4 regions of the Pseudoalteromonas sp. McH1-7 genome follow, and region 2 is predicted to be linked to each of the others. Evidence: predicted binding sites of a transcription regulator. Region 2 holds the regulator's gene; each other region holds the start of a gene.
The links. The regulator sigma-54, encoded in region 2, starts transcription at its own class of promoters, with help from an activator protein. The targets are predictions, from matches to a motif close to GTTGGCACGNNNNTNGNNT.
Positions count from the first base shown of each region.

Region 1 (7,905 bases), on a different contig from region 2:
CAAAGAATATAAACCAAGGTATGGCATTGGATGCGTTACTTGATACTGATATTGAACTGGTGATACTAACAGGGCCTGCGGGTTGCGGTAAGACATTACTAGCGCTTGCGAGCGCACTAGAGATGATTATTGAAAAAGGTATTTACGACAAAGTCATTGTGACGCGTAACACACCTGAAATCGCAGAGAGCATCGGATTTTTACCCGGCACCGAGGAAGAAAAAATGGCGCCTTGGCTTGCAGCCATCACCGATACTTTAGAGGTGCTTCATAAACATGATGAGAGCCCTGTCACGAGCCGAAACTACATCATGGAGAAAGCAAATATCCAATTTAAGTCGGTGAACTTTATGCGTGGCCGCAGTATTCAAAATGCGGTTGTTATTTTGGATGAGAGCCAAAACTTAACCGCCTCGCAATTAAAAACCATTATTACTCGCTGTGGCGAGGGCACTAAGCTTATTTGTACCGGCAACTTGGCACAGATAGACAGTAATTATCTAACCCCAGTTACATCTGGATTGACTTATATTGTGGAGCGATTTAAAGACTTTGAAGGCAGTGCTACCATCAATTTAAATGGCGTTGTAAGGAGTCGCTTAGCCAGTTTTGCGGAAGAAAATTTATAACTTGCCTTGAATCGGCTGGCTCGTTACTCTTTTGAATACGTATGTGTGCAAACGGGAATGAGCCAGTAAATGGATGCAACTAAAGAATTTTTACCACTAAGAAGCTATCGAAAGGGAATTTTAGTTGCAGTGGTTATTCCTATCTTGTTGGTACTCATTTTAGCTTACCACCTGTATCAAATTAAACTCGAACGCCAATATAAAGTGCGTTTTGGTCAGTATGAATACGTTTCTCAACAGCTCAAACAAGAGTTTTATGCTGCACATGTTGTGTTAGACAGTATTGCAGTTAATCTCGCGCAGCCAATCTCTTTTCAGAAACCACCAGAATGGTTGGAAGACATAGAACAGCACCCTGAGCATTATTATCATGCACTGCCAAATAGCGGCGGCGAAATTGTTGGCAGAGGGCAGGTAAACGAGGCCTTATTTGCAACTAAGCGTTGGCAGACCGTGTTGTCACTTAATACCGCTTTTGATGCAGCTTTGGCACTGCAAGGTGGGCTATATGCAGTTGCTTATATCGAAGATGATGGCTTTGCCTTTATTAAACGTAGGGAGGCCACGAGCAGCCACTTTATTACTCAGCTAGTGCGCGGTAAATTTCAGCCCGACTTTAGCCTTGGTAATATTGTCGTTGGCTCTCCAGTTAAATTTTTTGATAGGCAAATGTTCGCTCTTGGTAAAAAGCTCTCGACAGTCGACAATACCCATATTTTAATGATTTACGATAGTCATATTATTGATCGTTGGCTGCAAAACATAGGCTCTTTGGATGGAACCATGGAGTTTAAAAACCAAAGTAATGAAATCATTGCGGGGGAGCGTTTTGACTATGAGCATGCCGGGCTTGCAAAGTCTGCTGCGCCTTGGCAGTACGGATTACACTTTATTGCAGAGCCAGCTAAAGAACCTATTAGCTTAAATTATCATGAAAGCTATGCACAATTTGCCGCGCCCCTGCAACGAGAAATATTGCTAGAGCTTGCGCTATTGCTCTTTTTTATATTATTTACGTTTACCACCATTGTGTGGCTTAGTCGGCAGATTTTTGTGCGGCCATTAACGCACTTTGTCAACTATCTCTCGTTACAGGAACACTCACCTGAAACGACGTTAAATTATCCTATTCCCTCAGAATGGCAACCATGGTTTGCTCAAATCAAACAAGTCGTAGAGCAAAAATCGCGCTTAATGCATACGCTAAAGCAGCATAACCAAGAGCTTGATGACGAAATAAAGCGTAAGCAGCAAGCACTAAAGCAGAGTTTTGAAGCTAAGGAGCGCCAAGCTGCATTATTAAATGCCGTATTAGACTCGGTACCAGACATCATTTACTTCAAAAATATTGATGGCTCTTTCATTGGCTGTAACCGAGCGTTTGAGGAGTTTATGGGGGTGGATAAGTCTTTATTGGTGGCGAAAACTCAACGAGAAGTTACCTCAGGCCTCACTATTTTACTTGAGCAAGAGGCATTAATGGAACACTCACAAGAACAAGTGTCTACCAACTTTGTATTGGGTAAAAATACCTACTTTTTAACTATCACACCACTTAAATCAGACACTGGAAAGTTGATTGGGTGCTTGGGCGTTGCACGTGATATTACAGCAGCTCAAGAAGCTTACAACGCTTTAAGAGATTCTGAAGAAAACTTTAGAGCGGCAACTGAGTTTGCCCCCAATGGGGTTATTTTATCAGCAATAGATGGCAAAATACTGGAAATGAACAAAGCTGCAAAGCGCTTTTTATCCTTAGATAAAAACACCGGAGAAAAGCAGCTGGAGCGGTTGTTTGATGAACAAAACTGGCAGTCGCTTCAAAGTGTGTTAGCTGGGTTATTAAAGCAGCAAAAAAAAGTAGTAGAACACACGGTTTCGCAGGCAGGTAAGCACAGGTGGCTTCAACTTAGCATCTCTTTGGTTTGGGATAAGGACAAACGCCCAAAATACTATGTTATTCATATTCAAAATATTACAGGCCTGCTGCTTGCGAAGCAGGACGCTGAACGTGCAACACTTGCTAAAAGCCGCTTTATCGCAAATATTAGCCATGAAATTAGAACGCCAATCAATGCTATTTTAGGTCTTGCGGACATGATAAATAGTGAGTCGCTAACACGACTGCAAAGTAAAAAATTGCAACAGCTTTCTGGTGCTGCAAACGAACTATTGGCAATGCTCAATAGCATTTTGGAATTTGCAAAAGTAGAGAGTCACCAAGGCACTATCCAGTACGAGACCTTTCAAGCTTGTCAGGCATTTACGGCCATAGAGTCGTTGATAAAGCCTTTGTGTGTGCAAAAAGGCTTATCATTTGAGTTGCAAATTGACGCCTTAGTTTGGCCCTATCTGTATAGCGATGAAGACAAGATCAAACAAATACTAGTTAACTTATTAAGTAATGCAGTTAAGTACACCAATCAAGGCCAAATTGGCTTAAAAGTTGATGTCACAGCGGATACAACGGCTAAGCAAACAATAAAGTTTGCAGTGTGGGATACTGGTGTTGGGATTAAAGCACAACAAGTGGAACATCTCTTTGACGCCTTTACTCAAGGGGACGAGAGCTTTACTCGACGACATGAAGGGATTGGTCTTGGACTTGCGATCGTAAAACAAGAAGTGGCATTACTGGGAGGAAATATTACCGTTGACTCGACGCCCAACCAAGGTAGTTGCTTCTTTTTTGAATTGGTTGTGGATAAAGGAGCTTGCCCCATTGTCGAGAGCCATAAGGCCGTTTACTGTCTTGTTGACACACAGGAGCAATTGCCGAGCTACCTCGCGGGACTGGCAACCCCTATATTGTTAGATCAAGTATCGCAAAGTGCTGAAGATTTGGAGCAGTCCATCGTGGTTGTGCCTCCACACTGTGCCAATTTACCTGCAGGTGTTTTAGCGAGTACTAAGGCCGTTATATTACATTGTGACGAGCAACTAACAGAGCAAAATAACCATATCGCCCTGAATCAACATGTGTTCTATCAATCTGCATATACTTGGCTTGCGGAGTTTGCTCACATGACGCAAACCGTGGATAGTGGTTGTGTGCAAGTAGCAGGCGCGCTGTGTTTGGTGGTAGATGATAACAGTCTGAATCTGGATATTACTGAAAATATGTTGAAAAAGAATGGCATATCGACAGTTGCACTTCAAAGTGCTGAGAGAATTCAGGAAATAGTACAAACCTTAAGTCCTGATGTCATTTTGATGGATATTCATATGCCCAAGGTTGATGGTTATCAAGCCACTCAACAAATAAGAAAGATATGCTCAGCAGCTGAGCTTCCGATTATCGCGTTGACTGCAAATGCAAGTAAAGAAGAGCGTGCGAAGGCTGCTAAAGTCGGTATGAATGACTATTTGGTAAAACCCATTAGTAGCGCTCAAGCTTGTAAAACGCTTGCAAGTAATATTGTTAAGTCAGAGTTTACTACAGAGGCATTTTTTGATTATGAGTTTGCCTTGTCACAGATGATGCAAAATGAAACGTTTTTGCAAACAATGTTAGATAAATTTGCTAAACTTTGTCATGATTACCTAGAACAGGTCAGCCAACTTGAACAGGGGGCAGCTTTATTTGAACTTGCACATGGCATCAAAGGGGCGGCTGCGGGATTAGGGTTTAAGCGGCTTGCTAAAGTGGCCAAAGACCTTGAAACGCAAAGTAAAAAAATTACAACTATAACAAATCGCACAGACTTGGATAAACTTACCACCGCACTATCTCAAGTCATATGCTTTATTGAGCAAAGAAGGTAGTACTAAGGGATGCAGCAAGCTGAGCATATTTTTATAATTGATGACGACCCGATAAACAAAATGGTATTAACCAACATCCTGAGTGAGGATCACACACTTTTTCACTGTGAAGATCCTGCGTTTTGCATCGATGAGGTAAAAGCGAATCGTACCGATCTGATTATTTTAGATGTTGCTATGGGCAATGGATCTGGTTTTACCATTTTGGAGAAGCTAAAAAAAGACGCGAGCACTTATGGGATCCCGGTGATAGTCATATCGGGTAGCGTGAGTTTTAAAGACGAAGCGAGGGGACTCGAATTAGGCGCCGTAGACTATATTACAAAGCCTTTTAACCCTCTGATAGTAAAAACAAGACTCAAAAATCATCTGGCAATTAAGAAAAAGAATGACTTACTAGAAAAGCTGGTTTCATTGGATGGATTGACAGAATTACCAAATCGTAGACGTTTAGATGAACAAATGCGAGCGTTATTAACCGGAAGTGAGGCTGCACAGGGCTGTTTTTCTATCATGTTGGTTGAACTCGATTTCTTTAAAACGTTTAACGAGCATTATGGTTATATGCATGGTGATACTTGTTTGTTTAAGGTGGCTAAAGCGCTAGAAGAAACGGCCGCACGCTACAGCGTATTTATAGGTCGCTTCGATGGTACTCGCTTTGCATTAGTATCGGCGCAGCATGATATTGATACTGTAACATCAATTGCACAGTCACTTCATGATGCAGTTAATGCGTTAAAAATACCACATATCGCTTCTCCCATTTGTGCACATGTTAGTGTCAGTATCGGGGCTGTCCATATTGAGCAACATAAAACCCTAGAGCTCAACGAATTGATAAAAAATGCTGATAGCGCGCTGGCAGAAGCGCAAAAGCAACAGAGTACAATATTTATCAAACAGATATAATACGTTTTTTATAAAAGCTATAGCTCAGCATGGTTTCGAGCTTAGATAAAGAATGGGCACGCAATAGGTTGTGTAGTTGCTTTGTAGCTTGTCTTAATTACACCATCCTTGGTGTGTATACACGTTACAGAATTTGTTTAAGTGCGCTATCACCAAAGCCGATAAGCTGATTATTTTTGAATACTAGCGCAGTACATTCATCTTTGGTTATTTTTCCATCTGAATGCTTGCTGTTTGTAGCGTAGTAAAGCACTTGATAATTATCACCATCTTTTGCCACGAGTTCACTGAAGTCAGGAGTAGACAGCGCTTCTTTTACCGTTGCGTAATCGGTGCCCATTTTAAAATCCGCTATCTTTTCACGGTTTTCACGCTGCTTTTGTTCCCAATTCGAATTGTATTTAGATGCCCAGCCGTGCTCAACTTCACCATCCGATACTGCAACAATACAACCTGATAACAGAGTCGAGCTTAGTGCTGCTACTAACATTAATTTTTTCATTATTCTTTCCTTTTTGCTCTTTATTGCTGTTTTTTATTGTAAACAGCTTTTCACTTTTTTGTACCTTATCAATGCAAACTTTTTGCCAACTTGTAATGTTTAATAATATCAATAACTTGCTTTTTTATGTCCAACCTGGGGGTTACATTTTTACCAAAATTTAGTGATATTCATCATTGTTCAAGTAACTAGACCACTCTATTTCTGTCTGTGCCGGAGGCGAATGCGTTAATATTGAGTGCGATCTCATTTACCAAGCGTGCAATAGCCTCTTTACTTGCCCATGCAATATGAGGGGTGAGTAGCAAATTATCGCCTTGATAGTTCACTAATGGATTATCTGTGCGAGCAGGTTCATGTGTTAACACGTCCACCGCAGCTCCTGCAATTTGATTATTATTAAGTGCATTAACAAGAGCTTGCTCGTTTACTATCCCACCTCTTGCTGTATTTATTATAAAAGCATGACCTTGAAGTGCTGCAAACTCAGCGTCATCAATCAAGTTTTCAGTTTCTGCTGTCAGGGGGCAATGGATAGACACAATATCAGCAATACGTAGTGCCTCAGTAAAAGCCATTCGGCCATTTCTAACTTGAGTGGCGCCTTTACGCTCAGCAATGATCACCTTTGCACCAAATGCTTTGGCAACATTTGCAACCGCTTCACCCAAAGCGCCATGCCCTATAATGACAAAATGCTTTCCTGCGATTTCGCTAATGTCGTAATCTAAACGGCAAAACATAGGGCTTTGCTGCCAGCGTCCAGCTTGGCAATCTTGTTGGTAACGATGAATATTTGTCATCAAATTACCTAACATAGTAAAAGTATGCTGAACAACAGAGGGGGTTGAGTAACCAGCTACATTTGCCACCGCAACATGATGTGCCTTAGCTGCTTCTAACTCGATATTATTAACCCCGGTGGCTGCGACACAAATCAGCTTTAATTTAGGTAAAGACGCAATGAGCTTCGCATCAAGTTTGACTTTATTGGTAATTATGACTTCTGCGTTTTCACATCGAGACAAGATGTCTTCGTAGGCGGTCATATCATAAGATGTGAGTGTGCCTAATTTAGCAATAGGTGTAAGGTCGGTATTGGCAAGAGTTTTAGCGTCTAAAACCACTATTTGCATTATTTTTATCCTTTACTTGACTTTGGAGTTAACTCTAAGGTTTATACTTATCATATCGGCTAGGATAATCTTCGGGACTGAGGAGTGTAAAGTGATAAAGATTGGTGAGCTGGCAAATCGGCTTAATGTATCGACGGACACGTTAAGATATTACGAAGCAAATGATCTGCTTCACCCTTGCGCAAGGAGTGAAGGAGGGTATCGCTTGTTTGATGAGCAAAGTGAAAAACAGATGCGTTTTATTCTTCGTGCTAAAAAAGTGGGATTTAGCCTCAAAGAAGTGCAAGATCTGTTAAAAATTAAATTTGAAAAGCATCAGCACAGCTGTGAAGAAGTAAAAACGCTGACGCTCACTAAGCGTGATTTAGTCAGAGCGCGCATAGCAGAGTTACAAAAGTTTGAACAATCCTTGTCAACACTGGCAAAGCAATGCTGTGGTGGTGAGGAAGCAGCAGTGAGCTGCTCAATTTTAACCGCCTTGGAGGCTATCGATGAATGAACTGATATTGAATTTTTGGCAGCTATTTTTAGTATCAGCGCCATGGTTGTTACTAGGTTTAGTGTTGGCGGGCTTACTCAACGTTTTTATTCCAAAAGACTTACTGCAAAAGCACTTAGGTCAGGAAGGATTTTGGACGACAATTAAAGCTGCCTTAATTGGTGCGCCAATGCCATTATGCTCTTGCGGTGTTATACCCGCAGCGGTTGGGCTTAGAAGAGCTGGAGGGTCGAAAAGTGCGACGACAGCTTTTTTAGTTTCAACGCCCGAAACCGGCGTCGACTCAATCTCTGTTTCCTATGTGCTGCTTGGGCCTTTTATGGCGGTGATAAGACCTATTGCTGCGGTTGCTAGTGCGATTGCAGCGGGTTTATTGGTTGGAAAGGAAAAAGATGAAGATAAAAAATCAACGACGGAAAAAGTGTCAAACACGTCTCCTAAAACTAGCAGTTGTTGTAGCGC
Region 1 covers NZ_JABWPQ010000003.1:178,379-186,283, reverse strand. The annotation lists gene HUZ36_RS03345 (PhoH family protein) at 1-629, shown strand, start outside; gene HUZ36_RS03340 (hybrid sensor histidine kinase/response regulator) at 699-4,394, shown strand; gene HUZ36_RS03335 (GGDEF domain-containing response regulator) at 4,404-5,306, shown strand; gene HUZ36_RS03330 (DUF3192 domain-containing protein) at 5,431-5,808, opposite strand; gene HUZ36_RS03325 (D-2-hydroxyacid dehydrogenase) at 5,997-6,944, opposite strand; gene zntR (Zn(2+)-responsive transcriptional regulator) at 7,036-7,443, shown strand; gene HUZ36_RS03315 (SO_0444 family Cu/Zn efflux transporter) at 7,436-7,905, shown strand, end outside.
Region 1: HUZ36_RS03330 (DUF3192 domain-containing protein) is a predicted target of sigma-54. The motif match lies at 5,880-5,898, and genes of this name have one in related genera.

Region 2 (7,905 bases):
TGTCTGCAAAAAGTCTTGGAATGACAGCGATTGTCGACGAGCAGACACAATTGCAAGGTATTTTTACAGACGGTGACTTGCGCCGTATCATAGAACAAAAAGTAGACATACACACAACGCCAATCACACAAGTTATGACCGCAAAAAGTACCACCGCACGCGCCGATATGCTCGCTGCTGAGGTGCTAAATATTATGGAAAATAAACGCATCAATGGACTAATTGTGGTTGACGAGAATAATGTCCCTGTGGGTGCATTGAATACCCAAGATTTACTTAGAGCGGGAGTGCTATGATGCAGTTTAGTGACCTTTATCAAGATATCTCAACAGATGCTTGGCAAAAAGCAACTCAAATTAAACTCTTAATTTGCGATATTGACGGTGTATTCTCTGACGGACGCATTTATCTAGGTAACAACGGTGAAGAATTAAAGGCATTCAATACCAAAGACGGCTTCGGTATCAAAGCGCTAGTAAACTGCGGTATTGAGGTTGCGGTCATCACAGGTAGACATTCACAAATAGTTCAGCAACGCATGACTAGTTTAAATGTAACGCATATTTACCAAGGTCAAGAAAACAAGCTAGTGGCATATGAAGCACTAAAAACGCAGCTTAATCTGAAGGATGCAGACATTGCCTATATTGGCGATGATGGCCCTGATCTGCCAGTGATGGAGCAAGTTGGCTTTGCTGTCGCCGTGAATGATGCACATCCGCTGATAAAACGCATTGCCCACTATACCACTTTGATGCCGGGAGGCTTTGGCGCCGTCAGAGAGTTAACAGATCTGCTCATGCTCAGCCAAAACCACCCTCTTACCACTACAGGGTCAAGTACATGACTGTGCTTCGTGTCATTCTGCTCATTACTTTTAGTGCGCTGATGATTTGGCTGTGGTCGCCGATGTTTAACGCATCAGAAATCAACAAGAAAAGTGACGATGAACCACTTGCTAAACCCGATTATGTGGCGACCGCATTAGAGCAGACTACCTACAGTGAAAATGGCTTACTAAACTACCATGTGACTGCTGATAAAATGGAACTTTATCAAGACCTTGGTTTTAGCCACTTTGCAAAACCCATTTTTACATTATATAACGGTGAGCAAAATTGGCAGATAAGCGCATTGGAAGCCACATTATACGAGAACAACACCCTGATTTTAGAAGGGGATGTTTTAGCAAAAAACCTCACACCAGACGCAATGATCAGTACTATCAATGCCGACAATGTCAGGGTTGAAATTAAACAAAAGTTGATGAAATCAGAACACCCCGTCATTATCACAGGCCCTAGCCTTAAAATTACCGGTAAAGGCCTACATGCAGACTTGCAAAAACAGCTGATTGAGCTCATCAACCATACAAAGACAATTTATTATGACCAGTAAAATAATTAACAAATTAGTTTTCTTCGGCTTGCTCGCAAGTTCCACTTTCGCAGCTGCTGCAGAGCAAAATGAAGTCATTATCGATGCTGGCCGTCAGCAAGCTCAACTGCAAAGTAACATAGGCATTTTCGAGCAAAACGTTGTCATTATTCATGGCACAAGAAAAATCAATGCTGATCGTTTGGAAGTGCACCGCCGCGCTGAGCTTGGTTCAAATAAGCAGCTACTAATTGCTACTGGCAACCCTGCGGTTTTTGAAGAAGCTCAGGCAGATGGTACAACCTTACGCGCAGCGGCTAATGAAATTCGCTATGATGTTGCCGAATTAAAATTAGTACTTACTGGCAATGCTGAAATATCGCAAGCGGGTCAAAAAAGTAGTGCACAAGTCATTACTTATCATATCGAAAAGCAACTCATTAGTGCCGAGCGCTCTGAACAGGGCGACTCTCGGGTTAGAACAATTCTGGTTCCTGTTGAAAAGAAATCTGACACCAGCGTGGAAAAAAGTGAAGATCCACAGGAAAAAGGTAACAATTCATGAGCGAGCTCAAAGCAACAGGCTTGGCAAAAAGTTATAAAGGTCGCCAAGTTGTCAAAAATGTAGGACTGAGTGTCGAAGCAGGTAGCATCGTTGGTTTACTTGGCCCTAATGGTGCGGGGAAAACCACTACTTTTTATATGATTGTGGGCTTAGTACCAAGTGACAAAGGCTTTATACAAATCGATGATGATGATATCACCCTACTCCCGATGCACAGTCGCGCACGCCTAGGGATTGGATATTTACCTCAAGAGTCATCCATATTTAGGAAGCTAACGGTATATCAAAACCTCATGGCTATTTTGGAAACCCGCAAAGATTTGTCTAAAGTTGAAAGAGAAGCTCAGCTTAATGAGTTGTTGGATGAATTTAATATCCAACACATCCGTGATTCTCAAGGGATGGCATTATCTGGAGGAGAGAGAAGACGGGTAGAAATTGCTCGTGCTTTAGCCGCTAATCCTAAGTTTATCTTGTTAGATGAACCTTTTGCTGGCGTTGATCCAATTTCAGTGTTAGATATAAAGACAATCATTGAGCACCTTAAAAATCGTGGGATCGGTGTACTGATCACCGACCACAATGTAAGAGAAACGCTGGACGTATGTGAAAAAGCCTACATCGTTTCACACGGTGAATTAATCGCCGCTGGTACGCCAGAACATGTTTTAGCGGATCAAACCGTAAGAGATGTCTACCTAGGCGAACAATTCAAGCTATAGTTAAGACGTAGTATTAATAACTGTTAAAAGGGATTGTTAGAGATACATGAGGCAATCATTACAGCTGCGCATGGGGCAGCAACTTACAATGACTCCACAACTGCAACAAGCCATACGCCTGTTGCAGCTTAGTACGTTGGATCTACAGCAAGAAATACAAGAAGCGTTGGACAGCAACCCACTATTGGAAGTGGAAGAAAGCGATACCGCAGACGCAGAAAGTACTGAACAACAAAGCCAAGATAAAAATAATACGGACGATAGTCAGCAAAGCTCAGATGAAGCGCCTGTCAGCGAGTATGAAATGGACTCAGATACCGCCATGAGCAAAGAAACGGTTAGTGATGATCTTGCCATGGATGTGACTTGGGATGAATATATGAGTGCTGCACCAGCATCAAGCGCAGCTCCTTTACCTGATGATGATAACGTCTACCAGGGAGAGACTTCCGAATCACTACACGACTACCTAATGTGGCAGTTAGAACTTACGCCATTTAGCCCAACAGATAGAGCCATTGCTATTGCCATCATCGAAGCGGTAGATCTGTCTGGCATTTTAACGCTTTCCTGTGAAGATATTTTAGAAAGTATCAATGATGAAAACAGTGAAGAGCCGGTAGAGTTGGATGAAGTCGAAGCCGTACTTAAACGTATCCAGTTGTTTGACCCTGTCGGTATTGCTGCACGAAGTTTGCAAGAATGTTTATGTATTCAGTTAAATCAATTTGCACCTGACACACCGTGGATCACCGAAACCAAGATGATCCTGACCGAGCACATTGATTTACTTGCGAGCCGTGATTACCGTACCTTAGCGAAAAAAACACGCTTAAAAGAAGCTGAGCTAAAAGAAGTTATGACGCTGATCCACAGTCTTAACCCTAAGCCAGCTGCGAGTATTATTCATGAAGAACCAGAATACGTTATTCCAGATGTGTCGGTAAAAAAAGTGAAAGGCCGCTGGGTTGTAGAGCTAAACCCTGATGCGATGCCTAAGATTAGAGTAAATGACCACTACGCTGCGATGTCGAGAACTGCTAAATCGAGTACTGATAGCCAGTTTATTCGCTCACACCTTCAAGAAGCAAAGTGGTTTATTAAGAGCTTAGAAAGTCGCAATGACACTTTATTGAAAGTTACCAATTGCATTGTGCAACAACAACAGGCATTCTTTGAACATGGCCCCGAAGCGATGAGACCTATGGTGTTAAACGATGTCGCAGAGATGGTTGATATGCACGAATCTACGATTTCTCGTGTCACCACCCAAAAGTACATGCACACACCAAGGGGCATATTTGAGCTGAAGTATTTCTTCTCAAGCCATGTCAGTACCGAAAATGGAGGTGAGTGCTCCTCAACAGCAATACGAGCACTCATCAAAAAGCTAATAGCTGCGGAAAACACTGCTAAACCATTAAGTGATAGCAAAATTGCAGATATTTTAGCTGAACAAGGAATTAAGGTAGCGAGACGCACGATTGCAAAATATCGTGAATCCCTAGCCATTCCACCGTCAAATCAGCGTAAAAGCTTGATATAAGACGTTAAACACAAGAAGGAAAAATGCTTATGCAACTAAATTTAACTGGTCGCCATGTAGAAATCACTGACTCTTTAAGAGATTATGTCACCAACAAGTTTGCGAAGCTTGAGAGGCACTTTGATCATATCAATAACGTTCATGTGATCCTTGATGTCGAAAAACTAGTTCAAAAAGCAGAAGCAACATTGCACGTAAATGGCGGCGAGCTATTTGCATCAACAGAGCATCAAGACATGTATGCAGCAATTGATGGCCTGATTGACAAACTAGACCGTCAAGTAATTAAACACAAAGAGAAGCTCACTCGACACTAAAATGAAATTAAGTGAATTAGTGAATAAGGACTGTAGCAAAGCTGCGGTCCTTTTTAGTAGCAAAAAACGTATTCTCGAGTACATTAGCGAATTAGCGCATAGCCAAATCCCTGATACCAGCCAGCACACTATCTTAGATGCCCTTATGGCACGAGAAAAGCTGGGAAGTACAGGTATAGGTAAAGGGATCGCAATTCCTCATGGGCGACTTGAAGGTATTGATAAAATACTGGCGATGGTCTTGGTAAGCGAACAAGGGATCCCGTTTGAGGCGATCGACAAACAGCCTGTCGATATTTTTGTCGCATTCATCGTACCTGAAGGAGATAATCAACAACACTTAAAGACCTTAGCTGCGATTGCTGATACACTCAAAAATAAGTCATTTTGCAAAATGCTCAGGCAAGCGAAAAATGACGATGAGTTATATGCAGTGATCCAAGGTGAATTTGATGAGTGATGAAGAAAAAGGACTCGAGCTTATCATTATCAGTGGCCGTTCTGGTTCTGGTAAGTCTGTAGCACTTCGAGTATTAGAAGATTTAGGCTACTATTGTGTCGACAATATTCCGGTTAATTTACTCCCCTCTTTAGTTCGTAGTGTTTCTGACAACTACAACAAAGTTGCTGTTAGTATCGATGTCCGCAACCTCCCCAAAGAACAAGATGAGTTCAACGATATACTCGAGTACTTACCAGGTTTTGCTAAACCAATCCTGTTTTATCTAGACAGCGATGATCAGACGCTCATTAAACGTTTTTCAGAAACGCGCCGTTTGCATCCATTATCAATACACAACCTGCCTTTAGACGTTGCAATTAAAAAAGAGCGTGAGCTGTTAGATGTATTGACGACTAGAGCTGACTTCTTAATTGATACTACCAGCCTTAGCGTGCACCAACTGGCAGAAGATATTCGTGAAAAGATTTTAGGTCAGAAAAATAAACAACTTATCATTACCTTTGAGTCTTTTGGCTTCAAGCACGGTATTCCAAAACAAGCAGATTACGTATTTGATGCGCGTTTTTTACCAAACCCGCACTGGGAACCAGAGCTAAAGCCATTAACGGGGCTAGATCAGCCGGTAAAAGACTATCTCTCAAGTCATAGCATAGTGCAGAAATTTACTTGGCAAATTCAAACGTTTGTCCAAACTTGGTTGCCACACCTTGAACGAAACAACCGTAGCTACTTAACCATAGCTATAGGCTGTACTGGTGGCCAGCACCGCTCTGTTTATTTAGCACAAACGATTGGTGAGCGCTTTGCAAAAACACACTCTAACGTAAAAATCCGCCATCGTGAGCAAGAGAATAATGTGTGAAGATACATTTTTAATCCAAAATAAGCTTGGATTACATGCTCGAGCAGCGACTGAACTGGCTCAGCTTGCCGTTCAGTTTGATGCAGAGGTGACTTTATATCAGGGCGATAAAAGCGCGTCAGCGGATAGCGTTCTGGCACTGCTACTTCTGGAGAGCAGCCAAGGTAAAGAAGTTAAAGTTGTGTGTAGCGGCCCTGATGCGCAGCCCGCACTGGATGCTATCGGTATGCTGATCCATAATAAGTTCAATGAATCAGAATAACTCCCCACAACCGTAACAGGTATTGTGTCAGCACCAATTCATATAACATGTGCTACACTTCGATACGCAAATTCAATTAAATAAGTCTCGCCTACTCGCCTGTAAACCTTGGTAGAACAAAGAAAACTGCGTTACACTGTAGTGGCTGTTAGCGCTAAAACTGGCTGCTAGAAGGGCGTGATACCAACTGTCTTAATACTTGCTCAATTTGAAGGGGTAAGCCTGACGCTAGTAACTGCGTTAAAAAACTCTTATTTAGAATAAATTAATGCTCCTAAGCTGAGGTGATTATTTCGATACATGAGGCTAAACGAAGCTAGTATGGTATATCCCAGTTTTGAGTCGGTTGAGGTGGTAATTCATTTATAATAAATAAAGCTAGAATAAACTGGCAGCCCACCCACGGAAATATATTGTGTCACATTTTTACAAGACATGGTTTCTGAATACATTACAGCATGTTGGGGCGAGCAAACCACTATCATTTACTGTCAACATTATCAAAAAGGACGCGTATGCCTGAAGTATTTGAACAAGACTATACACTGGAGCAACTTCAAAAGGTTACCAAAGCCTTAAACAGTGGTCAGTTTGTTCAAGTAAGGCGTATGCTAGCAGAAACCGCTCCTTGTGATACCGCACTCCTACTAGAGTCATCACCTCATAAAGTTCGCTCTATGCTCTGGCAACTTGTTGACCCAGATATTCAAGGGGATGTGCTCGAGGAACTGTCTGAGGATGTAAGGCTAGGGATCATCGCTCAGATGGAACCTGAGCTTATCGCAGCTGCAACCGAAGACATGGATGATGATGACTTAGGTGATGTCCTTCGTAGCCTTCCTGATACCGTTTATCAGGATGTTATCGGTGCGATGGATACACAGGATAGAGAGCGTGCTACACAGGCATTATCCTACAAGGAGAACTCCGCTGGCGCTCTGATGAGCACAGATACGGTCACTATACGGCCAGATGTCACTTTGGAAGTGGTATTTAGGTACCTTCGCCTCAAAGGTGAGCTACCTGATGGTACTGATGAGCTGTATGTCGTGGATAAAGATAACTGCTTTTTAGGCACGCTACCTGTCAATATTTTACTCACTAATTCACCAGATAGTATTGTTCGCGAGTTGATGGATGAAGATAAGGAAACCATTCCTATCTCCATGGATGAATCTGAGGTTGCACAACTGTTTGAGCGTCATAACTGGATTTCAGCTCCTGTCGTTGACGATAATGCCCACCTTCTCGGCCGTGTTACCATTGATGATGTGGTCGATGTTATTCGTGAAGATGCCGAGCACAGTCTATTAAGTATGGCCGGTCTTGAGGACGAGGAAGACACCTTTGCTCCTGTTCTTAAAAGTAGCAAGCGCCGTTCAATTTGGCTGGGCATAAACTTGCTTACAGCGTTAATGGCAGCATTCGTCGCCAGCTTTTTCGAAGGTACTTTAGATATTTTGCCAATCCTTGCAGTACTAAATGGCATCGTACCAAGTATGGGTGGGGTTGCAGGTAGTCAAACGTTAACACTGGTTATTCGTGGTATAGCCCTTGGTCATATCAATCAAACCAACCAGAAGTTTTTAATGGGTAAAGAGCTGGCCATTGGTGCATTAAATGGGTTGCTATGGTCGTTGTTAATCGCGGGTGTCATTGCAGTGTGGCAGTGGGATTTCACACTCGGTGCAGTCATCGCCTTCGCTATGTTTATGAATTTAGTCGCAGCGGGTATTGCTGGTGCAAGTATCCCAATTATGCTGAAAAAAATGAATATCGACCCTGCTCTAG
Region 2 covers NZ_JABWPQ010000018.1:39,281-47,185, reverse strand. The annotation lists gene HUZ36_RS13560 (KpsF/GutQ family sugar-phosphate isomerase) at 1-296, shown strand, start outside; gene kdsC (3-deoxy-manno-octulosonate-8-phosphatase KdsC) at 296-847, shown strand; gene lptC (LPS export ABC transporter periplasmic protein LptC) at 844-1,398, shown strand; gene lptA (lipopolysaccharide transport periplasmic protein LptA) at 1,388-1,942, shown strand; gene lptB (LPS export ABC transporter ATP-binding protein) at 1,939-2,664, shown strand; gene HUZ36_RS13535 (RNA polymerase factor sigma-54) at 2,711-4,210, shown strand; gene hpf (ribosome hibernation promoting factor) at 4,240-4,527, shown strand; gene HUZ36_RS13525 (PTS sugar transporter subunit IIA) at 4,529-4,987, shown strand; gene rapZ (RNase adapter RapZ) at 4,980-5,852, shown strand; gene HUZ36_RS13515 (HPr family phosphocarrier protein) at 5,842-6,114, shown strand; gene mgtE (magnesium transporter) at 6,630-7,905, shown strand, end outside.

Region 3 (7,905 bases), on a different contig from region 2:
TAGACTCAAAGCAGCCTGAGGACGCTGGTTAGCCTGACTCAAGATTGTTTGGCTAGCCTGTTGAAGGATCTGCATTTTCGTTAAGTTTGCCGTTTCTTGCGCAAAGTCTGTATCTTTGATACGTGATTTAGCAGCAGATAAGTTTTCAGCAATATTCGACTGGTTACGAATTGTTGACTGGAATCGGTTTTGTACCGCACCAAGCTCAGCACGTTTCTTATCAACTACTGCAATCAAAGCATCCATACCGGCCATTACTGCTTGCGCATTAGCTTGTGTCGATACTGAAATACCTGATGCAGTGAAAACACCAGAGAAACTTGTTGCATCCGCTGAAACCCCAACAGAAGTACTGATCGTTCCGGCAGTTGCACTCAACGAAGCTCCGGTTACACCACTTGCAATACCTGCGATACCTGAAAGCGTAAAGCCGCCATTTGCCACTAAGCTGTTCGTAGTCGCGCCTACAGTTTGCATACTGAAGCTGATTGTTTGAACAGCATCGGCACCTACTTGGAAGTTAGCAGCATATGAGCCGTCAAGTAGGTTTTGACCACCAAACGTTGTATCTGCTGCAACACGGTTTACTTCTTTTGATAGAGATTGGATCTCTTCTTGAATCGCCAATCTATCTTCGTCAGTATTAGAGCCGTTTGCTGCTTGTTGTGCTAGCGTACGGATACGCTGGAACATTGAGGTAACTTCGTCCATTGCACCTTCAGCAGTTTGTGCTAGAGAGATGCCGTCGTTTGCGTTACGATTACCTTGGTTTAGACCATTAATTTGTGATGTTAAACGGTCTGAAATTTGTAGACCTGCCGCATCGTCAGCTGCGCTGTTAATACGAAAGCCTGAAGATAGACGCTTGAATGATGTATCTAGTGAGTTACCAGAATTCATTAATTGTCTTTGTGCGTTCAATGAACTTACGTTAGTATTTACATAAAGTGCCATGATGGTTCTCCCACTTTAAATCGAGTCTTTCACTCTCAAACTTAGATTCTTTTCCAACCTTTGAATGTTTTTCACTCTCCGGCTTGGTTAATTAAGTTATCGGTCGGCAAAATATTTCCTTTAGTGTTTTTTTTAAAAAAAATTTATCATCATGATTAGTATAGATTTTTATCTTGAAACCAAACTATTTGACAAAGTTTTGACGGCAAGACATTACCAGCCTTAAATAATTACTAACTATATATAATTCAAACTGTTGGGTGAGAAAGGTAAAGTTTTAGTAGTTGTAGGGGAAGCAGCCTGTAAAGGCTGCGTTTTAACGAATGTAGTCCAGTAAAGAAAGGTTAGTTAAACGACCAAATGTAGCTTGAGAGGCCTGCAAGGCGGTTTCATGCTTAGTAAGCTCAGAAATCGCAGAGTAAAAGTCAACTTCCATCAGCGCTGCTTTATTAGCTTTGTTATCCACATCAAGATCTGAGTTAGCTTGTTCGACCAATTTTGCAGCATTAAGTCTGCCACCAAGTCCTGCTTGAGCCTGTGATACCTTTATCTTTGCGTTATCCAAACCCGTAATGCCATCCGCAAGTACCTGTTTGTAATCTTCCCCCGTAATGCTTGGGTCTCGTAAAGAGGTGATCATAGATTCCAACGTGTTAAGAATATTTTCTTTCTGAGGCTTTTCTAAATCAAAGCTGATTTGCCCGGGTGCTGCGCCATCATACTTAAACTCCATCCCTGCTACTTTTACCGCATTACCTTCAAAGGTACCTGTCGAGATAACCGTACCGCCTTGCTCCAACTGATAGGTGTTTGGTGTGCCTGCAGCTATGACTAAATCAAAAGTATTCGCTCCTGCAGGAGCGGCAGGGTCTGCGTTGTAGTTTGCTTTGTGAAATTTATCAAATACTGCTTGCTCATCAACATAGACAGATGCCGAAGTCACCCCGCCAGATACAACCCCTGTATTTGAAGTGATATTGAGGCGTTTGTCTGCACTCTCAAAAACGTCAAAGCCATTGTCACTTGAACGAACTTCAACACTTTCTGCTATTTTTATTTTATGTTGACCTTGGTCGCCGTTGTAAACATACTCTCCGCTCGCTGAATCGAAGCTGTAAGTTTGCGTATTGTCTTGATAGCCAGAAAATATAAACTTTCCATCTTCGCTTTTGGAGTTCATCAAATCCAAAATTGTGTCTTGGATTGATTCTAACTCGTCAGCAATTGATGCACGGTCAACATCCGACAGGCCACCATTACCCGCCTGAATGGATTTTGCATACGCACTATCTATCGCTGTTTTAATATTTTCCAAAACCGACTCTTGGGTATCCAACCGCGATGACAACATCGTTAAATTTTTTGTGTATTGATCGTTTGCTTGAATTCTATCGTCAAACAACATTGCTCTGGCGGTCGCGGAAGCGTCATCTGACGCACTCAATACCCGCTTTTGAGTATTAAGCTGTTGTGTGGCTTTATTAACATCTTGCTGATTACGCAAAATAGAATTGAGATTTGAATTAAAAATTTGATTTTGAGATAAACGCATAATTACCTCGCGGCACTTAATAAGGTATCAAATACAGTTCTAGCTGCAGATATCACCTGCGCTGATGCTGAATATGATTGTTGAAAACGTAATAGGTTTGCAGCTTCTTCATCCAAGTTTACGCCAGATAAAGATTCAAACCAGGCACTGGATTGGCTAGCAAGTGCCTCAAATGCTGCACTATTTGTTTTTGCCTGGTTGGTGATAACACCAACACCCGTCACAATATCGGCATACGCCTCGTTAAACGTTTTATGACTTTCGGTGCTGCCGGTAGACTCCACATTCTGTCTCACTAAATCTGACGACTTCAGGCCATCTAACGCAGCACCATTACGGTTATCATCAAAACCACCTGTATTAAAACTAATCTTGAAGCTGTCACCTGTATTCGGCGTTCCTTCAATGTCGAATGTGAATCCAAGATTATTAAACGGTGCAGGAGCTGCGCCAACTGTCGATAGGATATCTTTACCATTAGCAGGCGCGGTAAAGGTGTGATTCACCCCCGACGCACTAGTCAATGTGTACTCATCAGCATTTGCCGTTTTAGTTAACGTATACGGGCCATCATTTAATGTTGGCGGCGTAGTGGCCGTAAATGCACTTGTTGTTGGGTCGGTATCCGTTACCGTACCCGCTGAAATTGTCGCCGTTCCGTTATTATCAGCAGATTTTTCAGTACGAATAGGCGATGCCAGTGCCAGCGCTTCAGGCCTTTGTGTCGCTAGTTCTAGACTTGTAGCCGCTTGTTGATTTAGTTTTACTAGAAATTTATCTCCGGTTGCCCCAGCACCGGTGACATTCATTTGCAAACCAAAATAATCCCCAGTACCCGTTATAACACCAGCGGCAATGGTGCCAGTTGTAGGGCTACCAATAGGATTGCCTTTAGCATCTACTGCGGTAATTTCTACCGTTGTCGGGCTGGTGTAAGTGACTTGAAAGTCAGTCGCAGGCAACTCATTGCCGCGACCAGGTTCGAGCGTTGCCGTTAATGTAGCTGTACCGGTATTATCGCTATAAGCAAAACCACCTACAGTAGGGATTTTAAACAAGTCTCCACCTATATTACCGTCTAAGTCCATCCCTAACTTATTTTGTTGATTAAAGGCATCCGCTAGTGCAAGTCCTATCTGACCCAGTTGATTTTGTGCTGGAATTAATACTTCGTCCCTAAAAGCAAGTAATCCACCTATTTTTCCCTTCAAACTGCCACTATCTAACTCTAACTGCACAACATTTTTATCTTTGATATCCAGAACAAGTGATTTGTGGTTGGGATCAGGATCTCCTTTATTTGAAAATAAGTTAAACGCACCTCCTTGCATAACAAGGGCATCACCCGTGCCAAGAAAAACAAGCTTTTCGCCATTTTCACCATCGAGTGTCTCAATATCTACCAGTTCAGCTAGATCTTTAATTGCTTGGTCTCGCTCGTTGAGCACACTGTGATCAACACTATTAAGGTTAAGCGCTGACTGGCTCGCCACTTGTTTGTTTAACTCACTAATTTTTTGTACTAAGTTGTTTGCCTCTTGCGAAAAAATATCGAGCTGATCATTCACAATACTACTTTGATCAACTACGATACCTGACAACCTGTCCATTTGATCAATTAATCCCTGTGCACCTGTCATAAATAGAGATCGGTTTGTGGTAGATGATGGTAGGTTGACTGCACTCTGAAGATTATTAAACATTGCGTTAATGCTTTTACTCAGGCTGTTAGACTCTTGAGCAAATAACGTATCAACGCGACTGGACTCAGTCACAAACTGCTCGTAATAAGATTGGTTTGAAATATCTCGGTTCAACTGTTGCTGTGCGAACTGATTAAGTAGGCGCACGGTTTCACCACGGCCAACCATACCACCTATCATCGTACCGTGTTCTGTTCTCTCACGGATATAACCTTTGGTATTTAGGTTTGCGATGTTTTTACTGGTAGTTTGCAGTAATTCTGAGTTTGCTCTAACTCCTGCAGCTCCAATGTTTAATAGATCAAATGACATTTCATCTGACTCCCTTTGTTAACGCACCAGATACCAAATCGGATATATCTATGCGTTTTAAAACAGACTTAATTTTGTTGGCATAATTTGGGTCAGTCGCATAACCCGCATTTTGTAGTTCATCAAGATAGGCATGACTGTCTTCGGCTTTGGCGAGCGCCTGTTGATATCTCGGGTTATCTTGGAGAAAACTGACATAATCATTAAAACTTTGCTCTAATGAATGATAAGCACGAAAATGTGCTTGCTTCTTCACAGGCAACCCGCCTTCAAACTCAAGCGTCGATTTTTTGGCACTCTCTCCATCCCAACGGCTATCAGCCTTAATATTAAAGAGATTAAAACTGCTGCTACCATCATGTTTGCTAATAATGTGTTTGCCCCACCCTGTTTCTAATGCTGCTTGTGCAACCATTACCGCAGGATTTAACCCCAGCTTTTTCGCAGCTGACTGCGCATAGTTCCAGACACTTTCGACAAATTCTTTAGGCGAACCAAACCCTGTTTGTTCATCACTATTTTGTGTGCTCAAAGCATCTGACCGCTTTATTGTTGTTGGAGCTGGTTGGTTGGTCGCAATGTCAGCGTCAGCACGTAGGACAGAAGCTGGCTTATACTTCTCAGAGTTAGGCGATAGTTGTTGCACGATAAGGTCTGCAAGTCCTAAGCTACCTTTTTCAGATAAGTGCATAGAAAGTTGCTGGTCGTGCATTTCTTCAAAGAATTTCACGCCACTAGAGTTGAAAGGGCTATCTTTATCTTCCAGCGCTTCATTCGCTTTTCTCATACTTTGCAATAACATCTGTGTGAAAATCGATTCAAACTGCTGTGCAGCTTTTTTCAGTGCTTGATCTGACGCTCCCTGATCACCAGCTCCCTTGAGTGCCTCTTTACGGATCGAGTCAAGGTTCCCTAAATCGAAAAAGCTTTGATTTTTTAACTGATCGGTATTCATAACACTACGCACTATTTACAATTCTATAGTTCAAACAATGCAATATACGAGCCAAAAAAAGCCTCACTATTGTGAGGCTAACTAATTGATTAATAATAAAACACTATATGACGACTAATTGACCATTTATAGCACCAGCCTCTTTTAATGCTTCTAGAATCGCCATCAAATCCCCCGGAGCGGCCCCGACTTGATTAATGGCTCTTACTAAATCGTCAAGGCTAACGCCTGGGTCAAATACAAATGCACGAGAGTCATCCTGATCCACATCAATGATACTTTGCTGTGTAACCACAGTTTCACCATTTGCGAGTTCATTAGGTTGTGAAACATTTTGCTGTTCAGCAATCGTCACTGTCAGTCCACCATGAGTAATAGCCGCTGGTTGAAGTTTGACATTTTTTCCTATCACAATAGTCCCAGTTCTTGAGTTGACAATAATTTTAGCGGCGGTGTCCGCAGGTTTAAACTCAAGGTTTTCCAATGTCGAAAGGTAGGCGACACGCTGTGATGGGTCGCGCGGTGCAATTACTCTAACAGAGGCAGCGTCCATCGGCTTTGCACTATTTGGTCCCACCAAATCGTTAATGGTATCAGCCAGACGCTTTGCAGTTGTGAAGTCAGGTCTATTAAGGTTGAAGGTAATATAATCACCTTGTGTAAATGGACTTGGGACTGCTCGCTCAACAGTTGCTCCATTAGCCACTCGTCCAACTGTAGGCGTATTAATAACGACCCGGCTGCCATCAGCACCGTCTGCACCTAACCCGCCAACAATCAAACTTCCTTGGGCAATAGCGTATACGTTACCGTCAACCCCCTTTAGGAAGGTTTGCAATAAAGTACCGCCGCGCAAGCTACCAGCACTACCAATCGATGAAACCGTCACGTCAATGGTTTGACCAGGCTTCACAAAAGGAGGTAAATCAGCATGTACTGCCACCGCAGCCACATTCTTGATTTTCGGCTTAAGCGATGCGGGCATAGTGATCCCAAAGCTATTAAGCATTGCTTTGAAGCTTTGCTCTGTGAATCTGGTTTGCTCCCCAGTTCCAGGAAGACCAACCACTAGTCCATACCCCACTAGTTGGTTCGAACGAACACCTTCAACCATACTGACGTCTTTTACCCGCTCTGCAGCCGCGAAGGATGGATAAAATATTAGTGATGCAGTAACGCAACTAAAGAGAAAATACTTAAGAAATTGAATCATTTTCTGCATCCTTAAAATGGCATGATGGCACTCATGAAGAAACTAGTTAACCAACCCGCACTTTGTACTTCTTGTTGATCGCCTTTACCGGAATATTGGATCCTCGCATTCGCAACTCGATTAGATTCGACCGTGTTATCGGCAGTCACATCTTGCGGTCTAACCAGCCCTTCCAGTCGAATAAACTCTTCTCCGGTATTAAGTGTTAACCACTTCTCCCCACGGATCACCAAATTTCCATTAGGTAGAACACGCGTCACATTCACAGAAATATTGCCAAACAGACTATTTGACTGATTCGACTTCGAATCGCCTGAAAATGACGAGCTCGATTTCGCACCAAACTGAATAGCTTCATTACCTATGTTTATTGCGTTGGCACCCAAACCAATAATGGGATCTAGGCTTGAGTCACTTGACTTATCTAACTCTGAATTAGCTGCTTTTGTTGCCTGAGTCGTCTCGCGCAGCACGATCGTAATAATGTCCCCGACCCTCAACGCTTTTTTATCTGCATACAAATCATTTGAAAATTGTGTATTAAACAGTGATCCTGTGGCTACTATCTGTACTTGGTTATCTTCAGGATAAATCGGTGCATAATACGGGTCATCACGCACCACACTTTTGTTTTGGGTCGTACTACATCCAGACAATGCAGCTACCGTTACTATGGCCAAATATAATGCACGCATATTACCCCCTACCCAGTTACAACTGCTGGTTAATGTAGCTCAACATCTGGTCAACAGATGAGATAACTTTAGAGTTCATTTCATAGACACGCTGCGTTTCAATCAGATTAACTAATTCTTCAGTAACGTTTACGTTCGATGTCTCGAGTGCTCCTTGAACAATTTTACCAAGCCCTTCTACACTTGGGTTACCTTGCACTGGAGCACCACTTACCGCTGTCTCTGTATATAAGTTCTGCCCTATCGGCTCTAGACCTGAAGGGTTAATGAAGTCACTAATAGTCAACTGGCCAATAACAACATTTTCAGCTTGACCAGCAACACGGACTGATACTTCACCGTCCTGCGATATAGTGATTGATTGAGCATCATCTGGCACGTTCATCTCTGGCAACACCGGGAAGCCGGCACCTGATGTGACGACGCGACCTTCTTCATCAGTGGTAAATTGTCCGTTGCGAGAATAGGCCGTCGTTCCATCCGGCATTTGTATTTCAAAAAAACCAGGGCCTTGGATCATC
Region 3 covers NZ_JABWPQ010000002.1:233,141-241,045, forward strand. The annotation lists gene HUZ36_RS02335 (flagellin N-terminal helical domain-containing protein) at 1-954, opposite strand, end outside; gene flgL (flagellar hook-associated protein FlgL) at 1,271-2,506, opposite strand; gene HUZ36_RS02345 (FlgK family flagellar hook-associated protein) at 2,509-4,521, opposite strand; gene flgJ (flagellar assembly peptidoglycan hydrolase FlgJ) at 4,523-5,476, opposite strand; gene HUZ36_RS02355 (flagellar basal body P-ring protein FlgI) at 5,580-6,698, opposite strand; gene flgH (flagellar basal body L-ring protein FlgH) at 6,701-7,384, opposite strand; gene flgG (flagellar basal-body rod protein FlgG) at 7,401-7,905, opposite strand, start outside.
Region 3: flgJ (flagellar assembly peptidoglycan hydrolase FlgJ) is a predicted target of sigma-54. The motif match lies at 5,514-5,532, and genes of this name have one in related genera.

Region 4 (7,905 bases), on a different contig from region 2:
ACAAAGAGTTCGATAAAGGGTCGCTTCTCGGTAATCAGTTAGCTGAGAGTTTTATTCACGAATTACATGCTTTTGGGATCCCTGTTGTTGATTTTAAAACGACAGATTACATTCGCGTAACACCTGAAGGGGATTTTATCTTTAGCAGAGACTTTCTTGAATTATCAGATGATCATCCATTTTTATATGTACTTGGTGGCACGCTAGTTAATCACCAAGGTGGGGTAATGGTAAACGCCAGGGTTGTTGGTTTGAGAAGTAAGAGTGTTGTCGGTTCTGCCCAAGGGTTTTTACCACAAAGTGTGGTAAATGCGCTGCAAGATGGTGCTTCATATGATGGTATTCGCTTAGAGCAAGCCAATTAATTTGGAGGCAGAACATGAAAAATGTAGTACTTTTTGCAACCACATTGGCACTGCTAGGTGGGTGCAAAATGACACAAGAGCAATCTCCTGCACCGATTGAAACCAAGCCCAGTGATATGGAGCTTTTGTATGCGCTGATGGAAGAACAGTCAAATGATGACGCGACCCTGTCGCCAGTAACACAAGACATGGGTTTTATTAGCTATCGTCATCGTAAAGCTGTCGCAAACTATGCGAGTCAAATTGCGTTGGAATTATCAGACACCATTCTGGGGCAAAAACCTGAATCGATAGCTGTGGCAAGCTTTGTGAATTTCAATCAGTCTTTGCGTGACACCAATCAACTGGGTAATCAAATTGCTGAATCTCTCATTCATCAGATGCAAAAATTAGGCTATCAAGCTCTGGACTTTAAAGCACTGGGAAAAATAGAGGTAGCGCCAAGTGGTGACTTAGTATTTTCACGGGAAGCGCAAAGATTAAAGAGCGTCAAAGCACCAAGTCATATTCTGTCTGGTACCATGATTTATCGCCCCCGTGGGGTAGAAGTTAATGCGCGACTTCTTGAATTTTCAACAAACTTAGTGATAGCGACAACGGCAGTCACGATCCCTTACTTTATTTTAGATGGTGGGGCTACGGCATCAAGATAGGTGTACCGCTTTTAGCTTCCGATTATTAATGCCTTCAGATGAAGGCATTGTAATTAAGCTTATTCATTGCATACGATTATAGATTGTGTTTATTGAAGTGTGGCTAGAAGCGTGATAATTAAAAATTAGGTGTTATCGAGCAGTGCATCATAATTGCATGATTTTACTCTTTAAAAGTTCATAAAAATCAGTATACTAAGTTTCAGTCAGTGGAATTTTGCTGGTACATTTTGCGCCACAGTCTTCGCTGTCCCCATAGTTTAATGGATAAAACAAGGCCCTCCTAAGGCTTAGATGTAGGTTCGATTCCTACTGGGGACGCCATCTCAATAGTGGCTTATCTGTTACAATTTTCTCCACTCGTTATCGTCCGCTCTGTGTCTGAACCAAAAGGATGACATGCTCAATTTAAAGGGGTAAATCTGACCCTAATTGAGTTAACAATATCTTATGGCAGAATAATACCAATTTGACTTAAAACTTGCTCAATTAGAAGGAGTAAATCTGACGCTAACAGCGTTAAGAATTTCTTATTTAAAGCAACTAAATAGCAAAAACTCTCTTGGCTACCGACAAGCTTCTCTTGGCTACCGACAAGCTTCTCTTGGCTACCGACAAGCTTCTCTTGTCTTAACATAAACCACTTAATTAAGATCACTGATATTACTTTCCTGTCCGGAGGTACATCACGTAATTGAAAAATTGGTATCACAGGGCAAACAGGTCGTCTTTCTCTATGTGAATTTCAACTAAATCATTAATTTGAACATTGTTAAGCGGTCGCTGTTCTTGGTTTACAGCAATAGCTGTCTGGGCGTTGACTTGGATGACTTGCAATTTATTCAACGTTTTAACTTGACGCATAAAGACATTACCACCAGCGTCAGTAAGGGGGCTGCTATGTGCAATGCTCAACACTTGACCCTCTTCCAGCCCATGCATACGGCCTAAGTTAATCACAACTTGCTCGTCATCAATATGCAGTATTTTACCATGGGTGGGTAAGCAGGCGATGGCCGAGTTCAGATCGACGCTGACTTGGTTCAACACAGTTTGAATTTCAGCCGCATAATCAGTTTGCCAAAACTGTTCACTATATACATCAACTAATTTGGTCTTTTTAAAAGGCCATACTCCTTGAGTACCGTACCTTTGTTGCCAGACCTTTTCATGAGAAAGAGCATCAAACAGTATAAACTCTATTTTAAAGCTCCTTAGATACTTATCGCTTTGCCAAAATGCAAGGTCGTTGTTGAGTTTGTTGACGCTAGAAATATCTGAAATTTGACTAAGTAATACATACTGACTATTTGTGTTTGCTGTTACTGTTTCGATTAACTGCTCGTTGTAATCGAATCGTTGACTAAAAAATCGATTTACATCTATTTTTTGAGCAAAATAGGGCACCGGTTCAACGCTTTGATTCTGATCTGATAGGGTATGATAAAGGCGCTCGCTGACAATCTTGTTAATGTCAAAAATTTGACCCAAAGTAGCTTGATGCTTATTTTTGAGTTGACTTTGTGTTATTGCAATTTGCTTATTGTATGCACTGGTAGAGCATTGACTTTGTTGTGGGGTGATATCGATATGTAGTGTTACTTGCCAAGCATCACCCACTCTTGATTCTGCAATTACATTAGCACCCTGAATTTCACCATTAGCGCGTATTTTCAACTGATCTTGCGTAAGCACACCGTCGGTGACGGTTTGCACACTGCTTACGGTTGCACCAGAAAAAAGTAGTGCTTGGGTGATGGCATCATTAACAGCCTGCTTTTTTGCTTTCTGATGGTCGCCATTTTTTATATCAGCCACCCCAGTCACCTCAAACCATTCTGCGTGAGATGGAATGTGGAATACCATACATATAAATGAAAGGCTCAGTGCGAATTGCGTTTTCATACTCAGATACTCAGTGTTAAGACTACTTATTACAACAGCAATACCTATGCCAAATTGTGGCAAGATTCGTGCATAATACTTATCAGTGAATTATTCATATCAATGATTGCTACTATTACCATGCTAGCAGATGGTAATAAGAATTGTATCAGGGCAGTAGTAGCACATCGATACATAGTGGAGAGAAGCAAAATGCGTATCATCAGTCCTAATAATGCTTGGATTATGGTTTGTGCTCTGGTTTTGCTTGGCGGTTGTTCAAGCATGATCGATAAGCATATTGAATATGAGACAGTCCAGCCTGATACTTTCCCAGTGCTACGTGCTGTTGGGTATGCGCCGTTAAGTGCCCAGCCTGGAAATACTGCTGGTGAAAAACAGTTAATGGCGATTAAAGTTTCAAAGCTAGAAGCATATCGAGAGCTTGCCGAACAGTTGTACGGTCAAAAGTTAACATCAACTACGACTGTCAAAGGTGCCATAGCACAAAATGATGGCTTAAAAAGCCAAGTAAATGGGTTAGTGAGAGGGGCAAAAGTGCTGAAGAGTTACGCAGTGGGAGATACATACGCTACCGAACTCGAGCTGGATATGAAGCGGGTGTATGATCTATACATCACGCAAGTTAAGCCGCAAAAGATTAAAAAAGTGTCGTATAGCTTCAAATAGCATAAATTTGCGTGTAACTACCCTGAGGTTTGGATAAGGGATGTTCTAACTCGTTGCTGCTAACGCACAACTTAATATTTCTCTTGTCTAGCCAGAGGGTTCTAGGCAAACGCATCGCTTCCGTGTCCTGCTCTCGCTAAGGTCCCTACGTCTTGAAGGCAAGGTAATACCAATTTGACGCTAACAGCTTTAAAAATTTCTTATTTAGAACAACTAAATAAGAAATTTTCGCCTAGTTATCGACAAGATTTGCTTGCCTCAAAATAGACTACTTAATTAAGAAAATTGGTATAAATTTACGCACCAATCGCTGACTATTGAAAGTGAACTCAGCGTACAGCTAGCGCTAAAACTAGCCGCTAGAAACGAATTAATTGTTTGAAGTTCGGGTTAACTACCTATAGCCAAGTGCTTTACTGTTTTTATTAGAACATGGACAAGGTTCTAATAATACGGAGTGCAACTCTTTATAGGAGCGGGGCGACGTTAAATTAGAGCATAAGGCGTGTTTAGGTAAAAAGTGCCAATTAAGCTTTAAGGTTCCTTACCAGTTCACCATCACTGCTCTTGACGTTGCCATCTTGACCATAAGTGACGGATGTTGGTGCACCAATTAAAATACTCTTTAGCTCTCTTGTGCTGACGTTGGCTTGATGAGCTGTTTTGGCGTTAACTTCATTTTTGGTCTGACATTCGGCAAGTAACGCGCGTACTTTACTCACCAAGGGCACTATCTCAGCGTGCTGAAATACTTTAGGGTCTGTCTGCGCTAGCTCCTTATCGAGCTTTTGAAGTTTGGATATATAAGAGAGTTTTTCCCGTGCAACCTCTTTGAGGTGGTCGCCACGGCGAGAGGCTAGTTCATCAAGCTCACGCGCCAGAAGCTGGGTCATCGCTTCTAGCGTTACAATTTGTTCAGAAAGTTTGTGGTGGCAAAGCCGAACCAAATTATCCATATATTTCAAACTCAAATGCAGCTATGTTCTTCGCCAGTTTTTCGGCATCAACTTGGTATTTGCCTTCAGCTATCGCTTTTTTCAGCTCTTCGACTTTCTTGTCATCGAAGCCTGAAGACTGCTGTGCCTTTTCATTCACTGTTTTTAATTGCTGTGCTTGTGGTGTTAGACTGACGGAATCTGCCGCAGCTTTTGGGGTAGCGGGCGCTTTAGCCGCTGTAGCACTGGCCTCATTTCGTTGCAATTCAGCTTTTTGCTGTTTAACGTTGTTTGCAACGGTGGAGGACTGATTTTGACCGTTAACTTGATTGACCATGATTATAGACCCAATAATATTATACTCTCAGCCATAATATCGGCGCGAAATAGTATTACTTTAGCAAATTTTTCATAAATTCACCTCTACTGTTTCCACTTCTATTACTCTAGCACGTAAGGTTTTGCCTGAGCGAGTATTTTTCACAGTAATTAGTTCACCCCTGTTGCCATCTTGCATTGCCTCACCTTGAGTTTTAATAACAAGCCCCCCTGATTTGGCAAAAATAGTTACATTGTCGCCTTTGCAAACCATACAAATATGTGACTGTGTAAATGCTTGCCCTTCACGGATGTTTCTTTTACTGCGACTACCAATTAATAAGGTTTGGTCTTCTATATATGAAACTCGGCGAAACCGTTTAGGCTGCATTTCGACTTTAATGTCATCTTCCGTTATCACTCTACCTTTTTCTAGCATGGTCGCGCTAACTAACACTGGAAACAAGTGTTCAATGCGCACATGCACATACTGTGTCCACCCTTGTAAATCATCACATTTTATTTGAACAGTAACTTGGGTATTAAATGGTGGTGTCGCTGCTGTGCTGTGTACCAGTGGTGCTTGACACACTCTAGTGGGGATTCTTGAGTCAAGTGGTATAGCAAATATTGATAGTTGGCTATCAGGGTCAAGTTCTACCTGTGGAGCAACAAAATCGACAGCAGTTTGTTCCAAGGCTTTGTTGTCATATTGCTGACAGTGGCCATATCCTATGCTTATAAAATGAGCGAACAAACAAAAAAGTTGAATGTAACGGGTTTTTTTTAACAAACTCATGATGTTTCGACTATGCTTATGGGGTGAAACAAGGTATAAAGATTCTGCTTTAATAACTGCACCTAATCAAGGGTGGTAAACCATATCAGAGTCGAAGCAAAGATCGTTCCGATTAGCGGTTTATACAGTAGGAGATTGAAATGGCAGGTATTTTAGACTCGGTTAACCAACGAACACAACTGGTTGGTCAAAACCGTCTCGAGCTATTACTTTTTCGGCTTCAAGGTCGACAACGCTTCGGCATCAATGTGTTTAAAGTCCGGGAAGTGCTGCAATGCCCAGCACTCACGAGTATGCCAAAGTCAAACCCTCTAATCAGGGGGGTAGCCCATATTCGTGGTCAAACTATTTCTGTGATAGACATGTCACTTGCAGTAGGTGGGCCACCTATTCAGGATATTCGCAATTGTTTTATTGTTATTGCTGAGTACAACCGTTCCGTTCAGGGCTTTTTAGTTAGTGCTGTTGAGCGTATCGTCAACATGAACTGGGAAAAAATAATGCCGCCACCGTCTGGTGCAGGCCGTTATTCGTACCTGACAGCGGTAACTGAAATTGAAAATGAATTAGTTGAAATTTTAGATGTAGAAAAGATTCTCAATGAGATCTGTCCAATCAATACAGAAGTGAGTGCCGATATTGTATCTGATGGTGAGATGCAAAAAGATCTTGGTGAACGTATAGTATTCATTGCTGACGACTCAGCTGTGGCTCGTAATCAGGTAAAACGTGCGCTTGAGCCTCTGGGTGTTCAAACCGAGCTGGCTAAAAATGGTAAGGAGGCGTTAATCAGATTACGAGAGATAGCAGAAGTAGACTGTCAAAATAATGTCACTGAGCGCGTTGGATTATTAATTTCTGATGTTGAAATGCCTGAAATGGACGGCTATACATTAACAGCAGAAATAAAAGCGGATCCGAAATTAGCGCCATTGCATGTAATACTTCATACTTCATTGAGTGGTGTATTTAATCAAGCGATGATAGAAAAAGTCGGCGCTGATGATTTTATTGCAAAGTTTAACCCTGATGAGTTGGCAGCAGCGGTTAAAAAATGGGTTCACTGTGATTAAAGCTGGTGGTAGCACTTGGAAAATAAGCATTTAGAGCAAAAAGAGTACGATCAATTTAGAACTTTTTTGGAACAACAGTGCGGTATTGTGCTGGGTGACAATAAGTTATACTTGGTTAAAAGTAGGTTAGCCCCTCTTATGGCTCGTTTCGGTGTGGAAACGCTTTCATCTTTAGTGGCTAAAACGCTTAGTCCACATGAGCGGCAACTGCGTGCCGCCGTGGTTGATGCAATGACCACAAATGAAACGCTTTGGTTCCGCGACACTTACCCATTTGAGCTAATCAAAACCAAAATTTTGCCAGAGTTTAAAGACTTAAGGCGACCGGTAAAGATTTGGTCTGCTGCCAGTTCGTCAGGACAGGAACCGTATTCGATAGCGATGTCGGCGAATGAATATACAAGCAAGAGCCCAGGCTCGCTGAAGATGGGTGTACAAATTGTAGGCACTGATATATCTAACACTATGTTAGATATGTGCAAGAACGCGGAATATGATGCACTTGCACTAGCCAGAGGCTTATCCCCAGAGCGCAGAAAGAAATTTTTCACTGATAGTGGTAATGGCATGGCAAAGGTGGTTGAGCCAATCCGCAAAATGGTGAGCTTTAGGCATTTGAACCTACTTGATTCTTATGCGCTGATGGGAAAGTTTGATGTGATATTCTGTCGCAACGTGCTGATTTACTTTGCACCTGAGGTGAAGGCAAAAATAATTTCGCAGTTTGCGCAATCACTTAATCCAAATGGGTATTTGTTTTTGGGAGCCTCAGAGTCAATGGCCGGGTTAAGCGATGACTTCAACATGATCAGGTGTAATCCTGGTATCATTTATCAGAAGAAAGCTTAACACAATAATGGCAGCAGGGAAGCTTGCCTGTTGATTTATTGCGGTACAAAAACGCTGTACCCAGCAGGTGCCTTAAACTTTGACAACAACTTCACTAACTGTAACAGCCTCTTTCATCTAGTGAGCTATTTTTAGACTCTAAATTCTTACTGATAATATTAATCCACTTAACCAATTTGAGCTCGAAATAATAACTTATTATCCAGCCGCTGTGATCCCTAATACCAATTACCTTAATTAAGAGGTCTATTTTCAGGCGAGAAAATCTTGTCAATAACCGTCTTATGCTGAGGTACCTACGCTCTGTAGGCAGGCAAAAATTTCGCTATTGAGTTGCTC
Region 4 covers NZ_JABWPQ010000002.1:245,552-253,456, reverse strand. The annotation lists gene HUZ36_RS02445 (FlgO family outer membrane protein) at 1-365, shown strand, start outside; gene HUZ36_RS02440 (FlgO family outer membrane protein) at 380-1,018, shown strand; tRNA gene HUZ36_RS02435 (tRNA-Arg) at 1,268-1,342, shown strand; gene HUZ36_RS02430 (hypothetical protein) at 1,467-1,655, opposite strand; gene HUZ36_RS02425 (flagellar assembly protein T N-terminal domain-containing protein) at 1,727-2,923, opposite strand; gene HUZ36_RS02420 (LPP20 family lipoprotein) at 3,116-3,592, shown strand; gene flgN (flagellar protein FlgN) at 4,120-4,548, opposite strand; gene flgM (flagellar biosynthesis anti-sigma factor FlgM) at 4,541-4,864, opposite strand; gene flgA (flagellar basal body P-ring formation chaperone FlgA) at 4,937-5,644, opposite strand; gene HUZ36_RS02400 (chemotaxis protein CheV) at 5,785-6,717, shown strand; gene HUZ36_RS02395 (CheR family methyltransferase) at 6,733-7,566, shown strand.
Region 4: HUZ36_RS02425 (flagellar assembly protein T N-terminal domain-containing protein) is a predicted target of sigma-54. The motif match lies at 2,959-2,977, and genes of this name have one in related genera.